2 regions of the Thermoanaerobacter sp. RKWS2 genome follow, and region 2 is predicted to be linked to the other one. Evidence: riboswitches for the same ligand, from Rfam matches in the RefSeq annotation. Region 2 holds a riboswitch; the other holds the start of a gene.
The links. Region 2 has a riboswitch for S-adenosylmethionine ahead of OEI98_RS08635 (methionine ABC transporter ATP-binding protein). Riboswitches for the same ligand answer to the same signal wherever they lie in the genome.

Region 1 (8,262 bases), 610 kb from region 2:
AAAGTTAGAGCATATGACAAAATACTTATCTGTATCAATATACTTGCCCGGACCAATTAAAGGGTCCCACCAGCCCACGTTATTTTTCCCAGGATGCATACCTGCTGCATGGGCACTGCCACTTAAAGCGTGTTCCACAAGTATCACGTTATTTTTTTCTTTATTTAATTTTCCATAAGTTTCATAAACAATAGTAAGTTCATCAAAGCTATATCCACTTTCTGTAGTGAATATATTTTTCCCTTTTAGTGTAACCTTTTTTTCCTCAACTATCATTTACATCAACCTTTCCTTATCTATTCTTGCGATGCATAAAGGGCATTATCAAGGTCTTCTAATATATCTTCTATGTCTTCCAGCCCTACAGAAAGTCTTATCATATCCTCCGTAACACCAGAAGCTAACTGTTCTTCTTTTGATAACTGCTGATGGGTCGTGCTGGCTGGATGTATAACCAAAGACTTTGCATCCCCTATATTAGCAAGATGAGTAAATAATTTTAAACTCTCTATAAACTTAATGCCTGCTTTTAATCCGCCTTTTATGCCAAAAGTCAAAACTCCTCCTTGCCCTCTTGGCAAATACTTTTGTGCCAAAGCATAATAGGGACTTGATTTAAGTCCTGGATAATTCACCCACGAAACGTAGGGATGAGAAGCTAAAAACTCTGCAACTTTTAAAGCATTTTGACTGTGCCTTTCCATCCTAAGAGATAGAGTCTCTAATCCTTGTGCGAATAAAAATGCATTAAATGGACTCAAAGCAGTACCCAAATCCCTTAAAAGCTGCACCCTCGCTTTTACAATATAAGCTGCTTCGCCTACATCTTTTACATACCTTATACCATGATAACTTGGATCTGGTTCTGTAAGTTCTGGAAACTTTCCATTGTCCCAATTAAATTTTCCAGAATCTACTATAACTCCACCTATAGAAGTCCCATGTCCACCTATAAATTTAGTCGCCGAATGTACCACTATATCAGCCCCAAACTCGATAGGCCGTGCAAGGTAAGGAGTTGCAAAAGTATTATCTACAATGAGAGGAATTCCTGCAGTGTGGGCAATTTCTGCTATTTTTTCAATGTCAGCCACGTCAATCTTTGGATTGCCAATAGTCTCAACGTACAAAGCTTTTGTGTTATCTGTTATTTGACTTTTAAAGTTTTCAGGATTGCTGGGGTCCACAAACTTAAAATTTATACCAAACTTTTTCAAAGTAGTCGCAAAAAGATTATAAGTCCCTCCATAAAGATTGGTAGAAGATACAATCTCGTCTCCTACTCCTGCGATATTAGTAACTGCCAGCGTTATAGCTGCTTGACCTGAAGATACAGCAAGGGCACCTACCCCACCTTCTAATGCAGCTATTCTCTTTTCAAAAACGTCAACTGTGGGGTTCATCATTCGAGTATATATATACCCTTCTTCTTTTAAGGCAAAGAGGTCTGCAGCATGTTGTGTACTTTTAAAAGCAAAGGAAGAAGTTTGATATATAGGAAGGGCTACAGCTCCCGTAGTTGGGTCAGGCTCCCACCCTTCATGAATTGCCAAAGTTGAAAAACCATATTTTTTAGACATACTTTTAACTCCTTTCACAAAATTTTTTAAATCACTTCTACAAAATCCTCAAATTTACTTACTTCTTCTGTTATATCCTCTTGCAAAACTTTAAAAATAGTTTTTATCTCGGTTATTTTTTCTAATTTTTCTGTAAATGTCTCAACACTTTTCTTCATTTTAACAATAGCTGTAAATGTGCCGTTTTCATAGGAAGATTCCACAATTGATACTTTTTGTTCTTTTAAAAACTTTAAAACTTTTTTCAAACCTAAAATATTTTCTTTATGAGTTTCAAGCCTTATATAAAAAGTATCTGTAAAACTTCCCTGACGAATTGGAAGAAAGTTTATCCTCTTATTATCTTTGATATCATAGTTTAACAATATATCAATTAAATCTGCCACTACAGCATCCCCTGTAGGAAGTTCTCCAGCACCTTTTCCTACAAAAACATATTCACCAAAACTATCCCCTCTAAGTATGATAGCATTATTTACGTCGTTTATCCTTGACAAAATATTATTTTCTTCGACTAAAACTGGTTCCACTCCTGCAAAGATGCCATCTTTGACTTTTTTGCCCCAGGCAAATAATTTTATTTTATATCCCCACTTATTGATGTAATTTAAATCTTGAGTCGTGATTTCGTCTATTCCTTTTCTGGTTATAGAATTTACTGGCACGTTTATATTGAACACTTTCCTCATTAATATAGCAAGCTTATAAAGGGCATCAAAGCCTTTTACGTCATAATCGGGATTTGCTTCTGCATATCCTAATTGCTGGGCTTCTTTAAGTGCTTCTTTATAACTTCTACCTTCAGTAGTCATTTTGGTGAGAATATAATTAGTAGTGCCATTTATTATACCGCCTACAAAATCTATTTCATCTGTAATTTTTAATCTATCAATTTGATGCAGTATAGGTATAGCCCCACCTACACTTGCCTCACATTTTAGAAATACTCTATTCTTTTCTGCTATTTCATTTAATTCTTCTCCATGCTTAGCTATCAATTCTTTATTTGCAGTGATTACATGCTTCCCTGAAGCCAAAGCCTCCTTCACATATTCGTAAGCTGGAGAAATACCTCCTATTGCTTCAATAACTATTTTTATCTCTTTATCTTTCAAAATTTCTTCAGCATTTTGGGTAAGTAGTCCTTCTACCTTCACTTTCCTTGGCTTATTGAGATTTTTCACGAGTATCTTCTTTATCTCAGGATAAACCCCTGTACTCTCCCTTATATGACCTCCTCTTGAAGTTATCAATTTATATACTCCTGTTCCTACTGTTCCAAGTCCTAATAATCCGATTTTTATTTTCATGTCACACCTCCAAATAAATTTTTAGGCCCTCTTCTCAATGAGAAGAGGGCCTAATAATCCGCCACTCCTCTCATCTCTCAGGTTAGACACCCTAACCTGCAGGATTTGGCACCAGACGCATATAAATGCCGGTTGCCGGGTTTCATCGGGCCAGTCCCTCCACCACTCTTGATAAGAGGTTTGTGTGTAATATTATATTCAATTTTGCATGTTGTAATCTATGTTATCACTTTGAAACTGTAAAGTCAAGAACTTTTTTTGTACTCTTTCTTAAATTTTTTGGTTAGTTGTATAATTAAATGCAACAGATAAAAAAATAGAAACCATAGTGAAAATCGTGTATGATATAGGTGTCAACTCAACATCATACAAGGAGGATTTTCACTATGGTTCATAATAATGATACCACAAAAAATCGTTCTTTTAAACACTTAAGTAGCTATGAACGAGGAGAGATCTATGCATTACTCAAAGAAGGAAGAAGTATTCGGTATATTGCTAAAAAACTTAATCGATCTCCAAGCACTATAAGCCGTGAAATTAAACGTGGAACTACTACACAACTTAGAAGTGATTTATCTTCTTATACAAGCTATTTTCCTGAAACCGGTCAAGCTATCTACGAAAAAAATCGTTCAAATTGCGGAGCTAAATTTAAAGTAGCTAAAGCAGAAGATTTCTTGAAATATGCTGAAAATAAAATATTAAATGAAAAATGGTCACCAGATGCAGTTGTAGGCTATTGTAAAAAAGACCCAAGCTGGAATAATAAAACCATTGTTTGTACTAAAACACTGTACAACTATATAGATAGAGGATTATTAAAAGTTAAAAACATTGATTTACCTTTAAAACTACGTTTAAAACCAAGGAAGAAACAAAACCGTAAAAATAAACGTATTATGGGTAAAAGTATTGATTTTAGGCCTAAAGAAGTTGAAAGCCGTGAAGTTTTTGGGCATTGGGAAATAGATACGTTAATTGGCAAGAAGTCTAATGACAAGGTGCTTTTAACATTAATAGAGCGTAAGACTCGCCATGAAATAATATTACTATTGGATACAAAAGACAGTAAATCTGTTAAAGATGCACTATCAAAATTAAAAGATATGTTTGGTGACAATTTAAGCAAGGTCTTTAAAACAATAACATCTGATAATGGTACAGAGTTTAGTGATTTAGAAAGTGCTCTTTTAGAATATGGCGTAGAAGTATATTATACACATCCATATTCATCTTGGGAAAGAGGTACAAATGAACGACATAACGGTCTTATACGACGTTTCATCCCTAAAGGTAAAAGTATTAAACATTTATCTATAGATACGATAAAGAGAGTAGAAAACTGGCTTAATAACCTTCCTCGAAAATTGTTAAATTATAAAACACCTAAAGAATGCTTTTATGAAGAGCTGGCAAAAATCTGTTAAGCCCATCCCTTATAAAGTATAGAGCTCGCTCGTGATTTGTCAAGGGGCAGGCTTCGCCTGACTTAAACCCTTGACAAATCACGACCTCCGCTCAATTTGTTAACTAAGATGGGCTTAAGGTTATATATGATTTGTTCCAAATCCTATATCTACATGATTTTCATTAGGTGTTGCATTTAATATTGCAATTTATATCTTAAATTTTTTCTAAATTATAATATACGCCGATTTTTTTTAGTGGTATAATAATATTGTATAATATTTATACCCTATCGATTATAAAAATTTAATATTTGCCACATGGGGTGCCGGCGTAACCGGCTGAGAAAAAGGTGTTGCCTTTTAACCCATCGAACCTGTTAGGTTAGTACCTGCGTAGGGATGTGGTCATCTGCCATGGCTATAATCCCCATGGTTTATTTATTTTTTAAGGAGGTTTTTATTATGACACAATTGGAATACGCCCTTTCAGGCATTGTCACAAAAGAGATGAAAATAGTCGCAGAGTATGAAGGAGTAGACGAAGAATTTATTTTAGAAGGAGTTAAAAAAGGAGAAATAGTAATACCATCAAACATCAACCACAAAAACCTCATTCCCAAAGGCATAGGAAGGGGTTTATCGACAAAAGTAAATGCCAATATAGGAACCTCTGATGCATACCCTGAAATTGAAAAAGAAATTGAAAAATTAAATGTTGCTGTAAAAGCTGGAGCAGATGCGGTAATGGATTTAAGCACAGGGGGCGACATTAACCAATCTCGTAGAAAAATACTTGAAAATTCCCCTGTCCCTGTAGGAACTGTCCCTATGTATCAAGCAGCTGTAGAATCTATATCCAAATACGGTAGCATTGTAGCTATGCCTGAAGAATTTATTTTTGAAGTTATAGAAGAACAAGCAAAAGACGGGGTTGATTTTATTACAGTCCACTGTGGTCTAACATTTGAATCATTGAAAAAGCTTAAAGACAACGGCCGAGTGATGGATATAGTAAGCCGCGGTGGCTCCTTTACAATTGCTTGGATGCTCCATAACAACAAAGAAAATCCTTTGTATAAACATTTTGATAGACTCCTTGATATTGCTAAAAAATATGACATAACTCTAAGCTTAGGAGATGGACTGCGTCCAGGTTGTCTTGAAGATGCTACAGACGCAGCACAAATTCAAGAACTTATAATCCTTGGCGAATTGGTAAAGAAATCTCGAGAGGCAGGAGTTCAAGTTATGGTAGAAGGACCCGGGCATGTGCCAATTGACCAAATTGAAGCAAATGTAAAACTTCAAAAACAACTTTGTCACAACGCTCCTTTTTATGTGCTTGGCCCTATTGTGACTGATATAGCTCCTGGTTATGACCACATAACTTCAGCAATCGGAGGAGCAATTGCAGCAGCTTCTGGTGCTGATTTCCTTTGCTATGTTACACCCGCTGAACATCTCGGACTTCCAGACAAAGAAGATGTCAAAGAAGGCGTTATTGCAGCAAAAATAGCTGCCCATGCTGCAGATATCGCAAAAGGCGTAAAAGGTGCTAAAGAAAAAGATTTAACTATGGCTAGAGCTAGAAAAGCCTTAAACTGGGATGAGCAAATAAAGCTTTCTATAGACCCTGATAAAGCTTTTAAATATCGCGTCAATAAAAACATATCTACAGCCAAAACTTGCAGTATGTGCGGAAAATTCTGCGCTATGAAAATTGTCAGTGAGTACCTTGGAACTTCAACTATGACTTGCTAATACCTTTGCCTTATTTACATCATAGTGTAAAATTATCGTAGGATTTTTTGAGTAAAAAAAACAAGAGACAACCCCTGTGATAAAATAGATTATGGAAAACAAAACAACACAGAAAGGGGTGTCTCTTGTGAACAAACATATCTTTGAAGATATTATACTACAAAATGCTCTAAATTTCACTAGAGAAGTGATAGAAATTTTTAGTGATTTATTAAACAAAGGAATGAATATTACAGAGCTTGCAGCAAGGATAAAAGAACTCACGGACAAACTAGGTAGAGAGGCAATAGAAGCAATTATTGAAGAGTTAGATAGGATAATAAAAGAAGATAAGAGAAGGAAAGAAAAATGGGTAGTAGAGAGGAAAGATAAAAAGAGATTAACCACAATCCTTGGGGATATAGAATATGAGAGGACATATTACAAATCCAGAGAGGATGGAAGATATACATATTTGGTGGATGATGCATTAGAGATAGGACGGCACGATAGGATAGAAAAAGGTGTAAAAATAAAGTTAGTAGAGAACGCAATAGAAGAATCATATGAAAGAAGCAGTAAAAAAGCATGTCCAGAGGAGTTAAGTAAACAGACGGTATTAAACGCAATAAGGGAAATAGGAGAAGTAGAGGTAAAGAGAGAAATAAAAGAGAAGAAAGAAGTAAGGGTATTATACATAGAAGCAGATGAAGACCATGTGCCTTTGCAAGATGGCAGCAATGAAACACCGCGATTGATATACATACATGAAGGTAAAGAAGAGAAAAATGGTAGAAATGTACTGAGAAATGTGCATTACAAGGCATACGTAGGAGAGAAAGCTGAAGACATATGGATAGATGTAGCAAATTACATAGAAGAAAATTACAAGGAAGAGAAGATAGAGAAGATATACATAGCAGGAGATGGAGCACCGTGGATAAAAGAGGGATTAAAATGGATAGTAAAATCAAGGTTTGTGTTAGACAGATATCATTTAAACAAATACGTATTGAAAGCGACATCAAAAGAGCCAAAGTATAGGGATAAGATATGGAGAGCAATAAATGAAGGAGATAAAGAAGAACTAAAGAAGGTATTTAATGAACTAATAAAGGTAACAAAGGAAGAGAGAGAAAAAGAGAAGGTAAAAGAGGCCAAGAGGTACATACTAAATAATTGGGAAGGAGTAGAGATATACAGTAAAGACAAAGATGTAATAGGATGCAGTGCAGAAGGGCATATAAGTCATGTATTTTCTTCTAGATTAAGTAGGAATCCATTAGGATGGAGTAGAGAAGGATTAAAGTTAATGGCGAAATTAAGAGTATTCAGCAAGAATGGAGGAGATTTGAGAGAAATAGAATGGGGTAAGAGAAAGAATATAAATGAAGGGAGCTACAAATTAACGAAGAAGCAAATAAAAGAGGCAGTAAGGAGAGTTAAAACGTCTACAAATGAAAAAATAAACAATATTACGGTTTTGAATATAGGGAAAGTAACGCCAATATATAGGGTTTTAAGAGCATTAAAATATGCACAAGTTATATAAAAAGCATGATAAGTTGGAGGCTGAAATTAACTAAGTTTCAGGGGTTGTCTTAAAAAAATCCTACAGTATCTTGACACTATCTATTTACATTCCCCCTTGATTTTCTTTGCTAATTTCTGCTATAATAGAGGAAAACATCAAGGGGGTATTTTTTATGGAAAAGTGGCAGTGCACAGTATGCGGGTACATCTATGATCCAGAAGAAGGAGACCCATCACAAGGAATTGAACCAGGAACTCCTTTTGAAGAATTGCCTGATGATTGGGTCTGCCCGGACTGTGGAGTAGGAAAAGATATGTTTGAAAAAATGTGAGGGAGCAATTGCTCTCTCTTTTTATTGATTTTTAATAAGATTCATATTATTATAGTTGTATGAAATCATTATGCTCAAACAAAGATATAATCAAACTGTGGAGGGCGTGTAAATTTAATGAGTGAAGGTTTTAGGAGGTTAACTCCTGAAGAAGCTTTAGAAATTATAAAAAAGCAACAGCGAGGAAAATTAAAAATATTCTTAGGATATGCTCCTGGTGTTGGAAAAACTTATGCAATGCTCAATGAAGGCAACAGGCGTCTTAAAAGAGGTCAAGATGTAGTAATAGGTTATGTGGAAACTCATGGAAGAAAAGAGACAGAAGCACAAATAGGAAATTTAGAAATAATCCCGC
Region 2 (8,262 bases):
AATCACTTGGGACCTTATACACAAAAAGTAACCACTTCAACTTTCCACCTGGTTACCCAAACTGTACAAAACTGGACAGTTCAGATAGCTGGGGTATTTATAGTCCGCCCTTCAGACTTTCCCTGCCCCAGCAGGCGGTATTTGGGAAAACCATAGCCCCTGCCCCAAGAAGCAGGAACTCGCGCCTTACGGGTCTCTCCACTTGCCCTGAATTAGTAATTCCTTCAGGGTAGAGAAGTCTCTTGGCACTTTCTCAGGGGAGAGTGGCGTTACCACCGCTACCTTGAGAACTTGCCAGAAATTATAGGTACTAAAACTTGTTCCATCCAGAGGTTTTAGTACCTTTCCTGACTCACTCTCAAGGCTTTGTATAAATTTTATTACTTTGTTTATTTCTCTTAAATGTTTTTTCTTTAAATGCTTGTTTCTAACTGTTTTCTTTACATGCTCTTTTAATTCTTCTAATTCATCTACAGTCAATGCGTTGAGAAACTTTATATAATTATCTGGTATCTTTTCTTGCAGTCCCAACCCTCTTCTTGCTATTACATAGGCTGCTGCTATATCTTTCGTTATCATGTATTGCGGTGCATATTTTAACATTCCTATTATTGATGTGTAAGAAGGGTCTACCTCTATTACTTCTATCCCTTCTCTTTTTGCTAGTGTTTTTATTTTTGAAAGAAGTGATTTGTAGCTAAAGTTATGTCTTATCCTTCTTGATTTTCTCCCTGAAAAATCTCCTCTTTTACCTTTTTCTTTTATTTCTAATTCTTCAATTATTATTGCTTTTCCTTTCTCTTTTGCTATTTTTACTATCTCATGAGCATATTGCCATCTGAAATATTCTCTTTTGTCCTTACTGCCACTTGCAAGCTCTGGCATTGGTATACTGCCATAGCTTATTAGATTACCTTTTTCATCTGTCTCTGCCCATGATATGTTGTCTGGATATGCATTTAAATCTATTCCTATGACTCCTTTTCCTTTTGTTATTTTTATTTTTGGATATTCTTCTTCAATAGCAAAATAGGCGTATATACTGCCGTTTTTAAGTTTTAATTCTACAGAGTAGGGTATGTTTGATTGGGCAATTTCCTGTAGAAGTTCTCCTCTGCTCTTATTCTTTTTGTAGCCTGCTTCTATTCTGGCGTATAAGTATTTTCTTTCCCCTACATTTATCCTTAAGAAAGTGCCATTTTCTTTTATTTCTATTCTTGTGTTGAGATTTCCTTTTTTGCTTTTATCTCCTCTTGAATAGAGATTCCCTTTTCTTCTTTCTTGCCACTTTGTTTTTAGCTTTTGATATTCTTTCCCATTTATATGGCGCTTTTGAAGTTTTCCAAACAAGTCTCTTCCTCCAAAAATGACTTTCTTTGGATTTTCGCCTAATTCTCTAGCAGATTCTAATGTGCTTCTTGCTTTCATTATTGCATCATCTACATACCTTGAGTTTAAATTGAAAGTTTTCGGAAGGTCCCTTTTTAATGTTTTTCTATCATAACCTTCTAGAAGCCTTTTATATGCAAATCTCATGCAGGACGACCATCTTCTCATTAAGTCTAATACTATTTGTTTGTCTTGTTGATTTAAAAAAATGAGTTTAGCCTGTATTACTATCATGCTCTTTGCTCCTTTGTCCATAAATTCTTGCTGCAAATGAGGACTATTGCTATTAAGTCTTCTGCCAACTCTTTATTTGCGTATTCTTCATTTTCTTTATCATTTAAAATTGTTAGTTCTACCCCAAAGCTTTCCATGAAAAATTTGAGATATTCAAAGCCAAATCTTGCAAGTCTATCAGGATATTCTATTACAACTTTTTCAACCTCTCCTCTTTTTATCTTGTTCAAAAGCTTTAACAATCCTCTCCTGTTTTCATTTACTCCACTTGCTATTTCGGATATAACTTCATACTGCCATCCTTGAGAATTAGCATACTCTTCAAGCCTTCTAATTTGATTCTTAAGATATTCTTCTTGTTTCTTTGTGGACACTCTTGCATACAAAACTACTTTGGGTTTTGGTTTTTCTTCCAGCATGCCTAATAACTTCTCTATATCTTCTTTTTTGTACCTTCTTCTTCCTTTTGGTGTTCTAACTGGGGTTATTAATCCTTCTTTTTCCCAGTTTATTAATGTAATTCTGCTTATATCATATAGCTCTTTAACTTTTTTATAGTTAATAACATTTGTCATCACCTAATTGAAATTACATCATTTTTTACTATTAATTTCAACTGTTTTGACCTCCTCTATCTTTCTTTCTCTTGCTTTTCAATTTTCTACTTATGGCAATTAAACTTTAATTCCTATTTTTACATCTTGTTTTATTGTAACAAATGTTACAACTAAAATCAACACAATCAATTTTTCACTATTAAACCCTTCGATTTCATGGTATACTTTTTATATACAATAAAATCTGGAGGTTATAACTATGGCTTTGGACGGTATAACTTTACATGCAATAACAAAAGAATTAAAAGAAGAAATTATTGGTGGAAGAATTGATAAAATATATCAACCTGTAAAAGAAGAATTAATCTTTATAATACGAAATAAAGGTAAAAACTATAAACTGCTATTGTCTGCTAATGCAAATTATCCAAGAATATATCTTACAGAAGAAAATAAAGAAAATCCTGCTGAGCCTCCAATGTTTTGCATGCTTTTGAGAAAATTTCTTCAAAGCGGCAGGATAATAGATATAAAACAAGTAGAATTTGACAGAATAGTAAAAATCGATATAGAAACAAAAGATGAATTAGAAAATCAAACAATTAAAACTCTAATTATTGAAATAATGGGAAAACACAGCAATATCATATTAATTGACAAAGCTACTCAAACGATAATAGATAGCATAAAAAGAGTATATTCCGATATGAGTAAAGTAAGAGAAGTACTACCTGGGAGGCAATATGTCTGCCCACCACTGCAAGAAAAGTTAAATATAAATAATCTTTCGTTACCTTCTTTTAAAGAAGCTGTTAACAACTACAAATCAAAAAAATTGAAAAAGCCTTAATAGATATTCTACAAGGATTTAGCCCCACTTTAGCAAGAGAAGTTGCTTTTAGATGTAATGTATCTGACAGATTTGTAGAATCAATAGAAGATGAGCAAATTGAAAATCTATATCAAAACATAAAAAATATATGAAGATGTTTTAAGCTTAAATTTAAAACCTTGCATTGCTTTTCAGGAAAATGAAGTAATTGACTTTTCTTGTATTGATTTATCTCAATATATTACAAAAACTTTTTTCCCTACAGTGAACCAAGCTGCTTGTAAATTTTTCAGTGAAAAAGCAAATATAGTAAATTTGCAAGCAAGGTCCTCGGATTTAAGAAAAATCATCAACAACAATTTAGAAAAACTTTATAACAAATTAGATAAACTTCAACAAGAATTAAACGAAGCAAAAAATGCTGACACTTTTAGACTTTACGGCGAACTTATAACAGCAAATATGCACCTTCTAAAAAAAGGAATGGAAAGCTTCAAAACCATGAACTATTACACTGGCGAAGAAATTGAAATACCCATTGACAAAAAATATTCCCCTTCAGAAAATGCCCAAAGATACTTTAAAAAATACAGCAAGTTAAAAAATGCCAATAAAATAATAGAAAAACAAATATCCGATACTCTTGAGGAAATAACTTATTTAGAAGGTCAACTAGTGAACTTGGAAAATTGTACATTACCATCAGAAATAGAGGAAATAAAAAATGAACTGTCTGAACAAGGGTATATACATAAGCAGCAAAAGAAAAAAATATCACGGCAAACTCTTTCTCAACCATTGCATGTAGTATCTTCAGACGGTTTCGACATATATATAGGGAAAAACAACACTCAAAACGATTATCTAACGTTAAAATTCGCAAATCCTAACGATATATGGCTTCACACAAAAGACATACCAGGGTCCCACGTCATAATAAAGACAAATAACAAATCTGTGCCTGAAACAACTCTTATTGAAGCTGCAAAATTAGCCGCCAAATATAGCAAAGCGAAAAATTCTTCAAATGTACCTGTTGATTATACCTTAAAAAAATACGTAAAAAAACCTTCTGGCGCAAAACCAGGTTTTGTAATATATACAAACCAAAAGACCCTTTATGTAAATCCAGAGTAAGATGCTTTTTAGGCATCTTACTTCTTATTTTAAAGGCACACTAAATATAGGAATATATTTTCTTCTATTTTCTTGTATAACGCTCTCATACAAAAAAATTGTATCTACTAAAATAGCCTCTTTCTCTTGTTTTTCAAAAAGATTATTTACTTCTTCTATGTCAATGCTTAAACGTATGTCTCTGGCAATAGTAATGTGGGAAGTAAATTTTCTTTCATCTTTTGCAAATCCTATTTTATATAATTCTTTATCTATATTGTGATGCAATTTATTTAGAAATTCACTTTCTTCTGTTCCTATCCACAAAACTCTCATCTCCTTATCACCTTTAAAAAATCCTACTTCTGAAAGTCGTATGTAAAAAGGGCTGATGCCTTTTACTGCAACTTTTGCCGCTTCTTCTATTTTAGAAATAGCCTCTACTTCTATTTCTCCTAAGAATTTTAATGTGATGTGGAAATTATCTTTATAAGTCCATCTCCCTTTTACAGTATAATTTTTCAATGTTTCCTGAAATCTCACTATCTGCTCTATAGCTTTTTCGCCTATATCAATTCCAATAAAAGCTCTCATAATTATCCTCCTTGTTCACTTATTATTGTTATTATTTTCCTGGTAATAATTGTTTCTATTAATAAACTCCTCTTTTAAAATTCCCATTACATATTCATTTATGTACTTACCGTGCTTATATACTACTTCTCTCAATAGCCCTTCTTTTTTAAAACCACATTTTTCATAACTCTTTATTGCCCTTTCATTAAAATCATAAACCCTTAACTCTACTCGATGTAAATTTAATTCATTAAAAATAAAATCCAGTAGTAAATTTAAAGCTTCCGTACCATAGCCTTTATTTCTGTGTTTTTCTTCCCCAATCATTATTGCAATCTCACAGTTTCTATTTTTCCAGTCGACATTATTATATGAAACATTTCCTATATATTCACCTGTGCTCCTAAGTATTATAGCGAATTCTCCATTTTCTTTTGGATCTTTTTTTGTTTTCCACCTTTCTGCAACAGTTTCTACTGTAACAGGATATGGTATACCCGGCATCGTTAAATTTCTACTATCATCACTATTCCGAAACTCTACAAATTTTTCAAAATATTTGCTCTCAAATGGAACAAGTTCAATTCTATTACTTTTTAACATGACCAAAACCCTCCAAAGAAATTTTTAATTTATTATAGCACAAAAATCAGAAGAAAAGTGATCCTTTTTAAAAAGTTCAGTGTGCTTTTCACTAAGTTTATTTAACATTTCATAGGCTTGCATAACTGGTGTTAGTATATTATTGTAGACACTTTTGGATTAATTATTGCGATAACAATGACATTTTCGCTGGCTATTGACAAATTGCTTTTTAGCCTATTGACAAAAGTTTATGTTGATGTTATTATCTAATTAAATTGCTGAAGTGAATAATAAAATAAAAACTCTTATCGAGAGCAGGTGGAGGGACTGGCCCGATGAAACCCGGCAACCGGTGGCCGAAAGTTTTAAACATGCGGCTGCACGGTGCTAATTCCTGCAGAACGTTGAGTTCTGGCAGATAAGAGGATTTAAAAACCTCTTCGTACTGTCAGAAGAGGATTTTTTATTTTTATTTTGGGAAAGGAGGCTTTTCTTTGATCTATATTAGAAATCTTACAAAAGTTTATCATTCAGCTTCAGGAAATGTTAGGGCTTTGGAAGACGTCAACCTCAACATAGAAAAAGGCGATATTTTTGGAATTATAGGTCTGAGCGGTGCTGGAAAGAGTACTCTCCTGCGCTGCATAAATATGCTCGAAAAGCCAACTTCCGGTTCAATTGAGATAGATGGTGTTGAAATGACTCGGCTTTCTCCCTCTGAATTAAAAGAAATGCGAAAAAAAATAGGCATGATATTCCAGCATTTTAATCTGTTATCATCCAGAACTGTCAGAGGCAATGTGGCTTTTCCTTTGGAGATTGCCGGGCTGGACAAAAGGACAATCGATAAAAAAGTAGAAAATCTTTTAGAGCTCGTGGGGCTTTCCGACAAGGCCGACAACTATCCTTCTCAGCTTTCAGGCGGTCAAAAACAGCGGGTAGGCATAGCACGAGCCCTGGCTAATGATCCGAAAGTTCTTCTTTGTGACGAACCTACTTCAGCGCTGGATCCAGAAACAACTCTTTCTATTTTAAATCTTTTAAAAGATATAAATAGGGAGCTGGGAATCACCATAGTTCTCATAACTCATGAAATGAATGTCATTAAACAAATTTGCAATAAAGTAGCAGTTATTGAAAAAAGTCGTGTGGTAGAACAGGGACCTCTTATTGAAGTATTTAAAAAACCTCAAACAGAAACCGCACGAAATTTTTTAAAATCTGTAACTTTATCAGAAATACCTAAGGAATTAAAAGATAGGATTGAAAACTTGTCCCACGAACACTTGGAAGGCAAAATTATTAAAATTGCCTTTTTCGGCGAAATTACAACAGAACCTGTCATATCAAGCATTATAAGAAAATTTGATGTTGACACCAATATTCTCTATGGAAACATTGACCACATCCAGGGTATGCCCTACGGTACTCTTATAGTTGAGCTAAGAGGCAAAAACGGTGAAACAGACGCTGCTTTAAAATATCTAAAAGATTTGGGACTCGACGTGGAGGTGATTGAAAATGTCTGAAACTATAAACTTATTGCTGGTCGGAACGTGGCAAACTATATACATGGTAGTGGTATCAACGCTCATAGCAACAATTTTTGGTGTACCACTTGGTGTGCTGTTAATGGTAACTGACAAAGATCAGATACTGCATAACGAACCTTTAAACAAAATACTAGGTACTATTGTAAATATTTTCCGTTCTGTACCCTTTGTAATACTTTTAATTGTACTTATACCTTTCACCCGGTTGCTTGTAGGAAAAGCTATAGGAACCACTGCTGCTATTGTTCCACTTTCTGTAGCAGCTATCCCTTTTATGGGAAGGCTTACCGAAACAGCATTGAGAGAGGTAGACCGCGGTGTCATTGAAGCAGCCCAGTCTATGGGAGCTTCGCCTTTTCAAATTATAACTAAGGTGTTAATCCCTGAGGCTCTACCTTCCATAGCAGCAGGGGTTACTATAACTACTATAAATTTAGTAGGATATTCTGCAATGGCAGGTGTTATAGGAGGTGGTGGGCTAGGAGATTTAGCAGTAAGATATGGATATCAGCGATTTATGCTCGACATTATGCTTTATACCGTAGCAATTTTGGTAGCTATGGTACAACTAATTCAATTTCTAGGAGATATATTAGTAAAACATCTGTCAAGGAACCGGTAAATTATATTTAAAAAGGAGGAAATTAAAGTGAAAAAAATTTTAACCGTAGTTTTACTATTTAGTCTTATAACACTTTTTATCTCAGGATGTGGAGCAAAACAAACATCCCAATCCCAAACACAGGACACATCAAAGATAACCATCAAAGTAGGAGCTACTCCAGTGCCCCACGCCCAAATTTTAAACGTCGTAAAACCTATACTTGCGAAAGAGGGAATTAATTTAGAAATTGTAGAGTTTACAGATTATGTGCAACCTAATCTAAAACTTGCTGAAAAAGAATTAGATGCTAATTACTTTCAGCATATTCCTTATCTTGAAGACTTTTCAAAGGAACATAATCTCAATTTAACATACATTGCTAAAGTTCATATCGAACCTATGGGAATATACTCACAAAAAATTAAAAATCTCAGTGAATTAAAAGAAGGTGCTACTATTGCCATACCAAATGATGCTACCAATGGCGGAAGAGCTTTGCTACTGCTGCAATCAGCTGGAATAATAAAATTAAAACCAGATGCAGGTATTAAAGCAACAGTAAATGACATTGTCGAAAATCCTAAAAAAATTAAGATTTCCGAGTTGGAAGCAGCTACTCTGCCAAGAGTATTATCAGATGTAGACGCAGCAGTAATAAATACCAACTATGCGTTGGAAGCTGGACTTGTACCCACTAAGGATGCTCTCTTTATCGAATCAGCAAATTCCCCTTATGTCAATGTACTGGTAGTTCGCAAAGGTGATGAATCAAGGCCTGAACTTAAGAAGTTAGCCGAAGCCTTAAATTCTCCAGAA

Region 1: another riboswitch for S-adenosylmethionine. It lies ahead of OEI98_RS11755 (homoserine dehydrogenase); the one in region 2 lies ahead of OEI98_RS08635 (methionine ABC transporter ATP-binding protein).

What each region holds. Positions count from the first base shown of each region.
Region 1 is NZ_CP110888.1:2,232,108-2,240,369, forward strand. Features, by position in the region: gene metX (homoserine O-acetyltransferase MetX) at 1-276, opposite strand, end outside; gene OEI98_RS11750 (homocysteine synthase) at 297-1,580, opposite strand; gene OEI98_RS11755 (homoserine dehydrogenase) at 1,607-2,890, opposite strand; SAM riboswitch class I at 2,958-3,068, opposite strand; gene OEI98_RS11760 (IS30 family transposase) at 3,277-4,320, shown strand; TPP riboswitch at 4,612-4,719, shown strand; gene thiC (phosphomethylpyrimidine synthase ThiC) at 4,765-6,063, shown strand; gene OEI98_RS11770 (ISLre2 family transposase) at 6,191-7,594, shown strand; gene rd (rubredoxin) at 7,749-7,907, shown strand; partial or broken gene OEI98_RS11780 (sensor histidine kinase KdpD) at 8,145-8,262, shown strand, end outside.
Region 2 is NZ_CP110888.1:1,617,273-1,625,534, forward strand. Features, by position in the region: partial or broken gene OEI98_RS08600 (Chromate resistance protein ChrB) at 1-40, opposite strand, end outside; gene OEI98_RS08605 (IS200/IS605 family accessory protein TnpB-related protein) at 187-1,623, opposite strand; partial or broken gene OEI98_RS08610 (IS607 family transposase) at 1,604-2,198, opposite strand; partial or broken gene OEI98_RS15080 (Rqc2 family fibronectin-binding protein) at 2,440-3,780, shown strand; gene OEI98_RS15315 (NFACT RNA binding domain-containing protein) at 3,811-4,149, shown strand; gene thpR (RNA 2',3'-cyclic phosphodiesterase) at 4,174-4,722, opposite strand; gene OEI98_RS08630 (GNAT family N-acetyltransferase) at 4,738-5,307, opposite strand; SAM riboswitch class I at 5,592-5,714, shown strand; gene OEI98_RS08635 (methionine ABC transporter ATP-binding protein) at 5,784-6,818, shown strand; gene OEI98_RS08640 (methionine ABC transporter permease) at 6,811-7,464, shown strand; gene OEI98_RS08645 (MetQ/NlpA family ABC transporter substrate-binding protein) at 7,492-8,262, shown strand, end outside.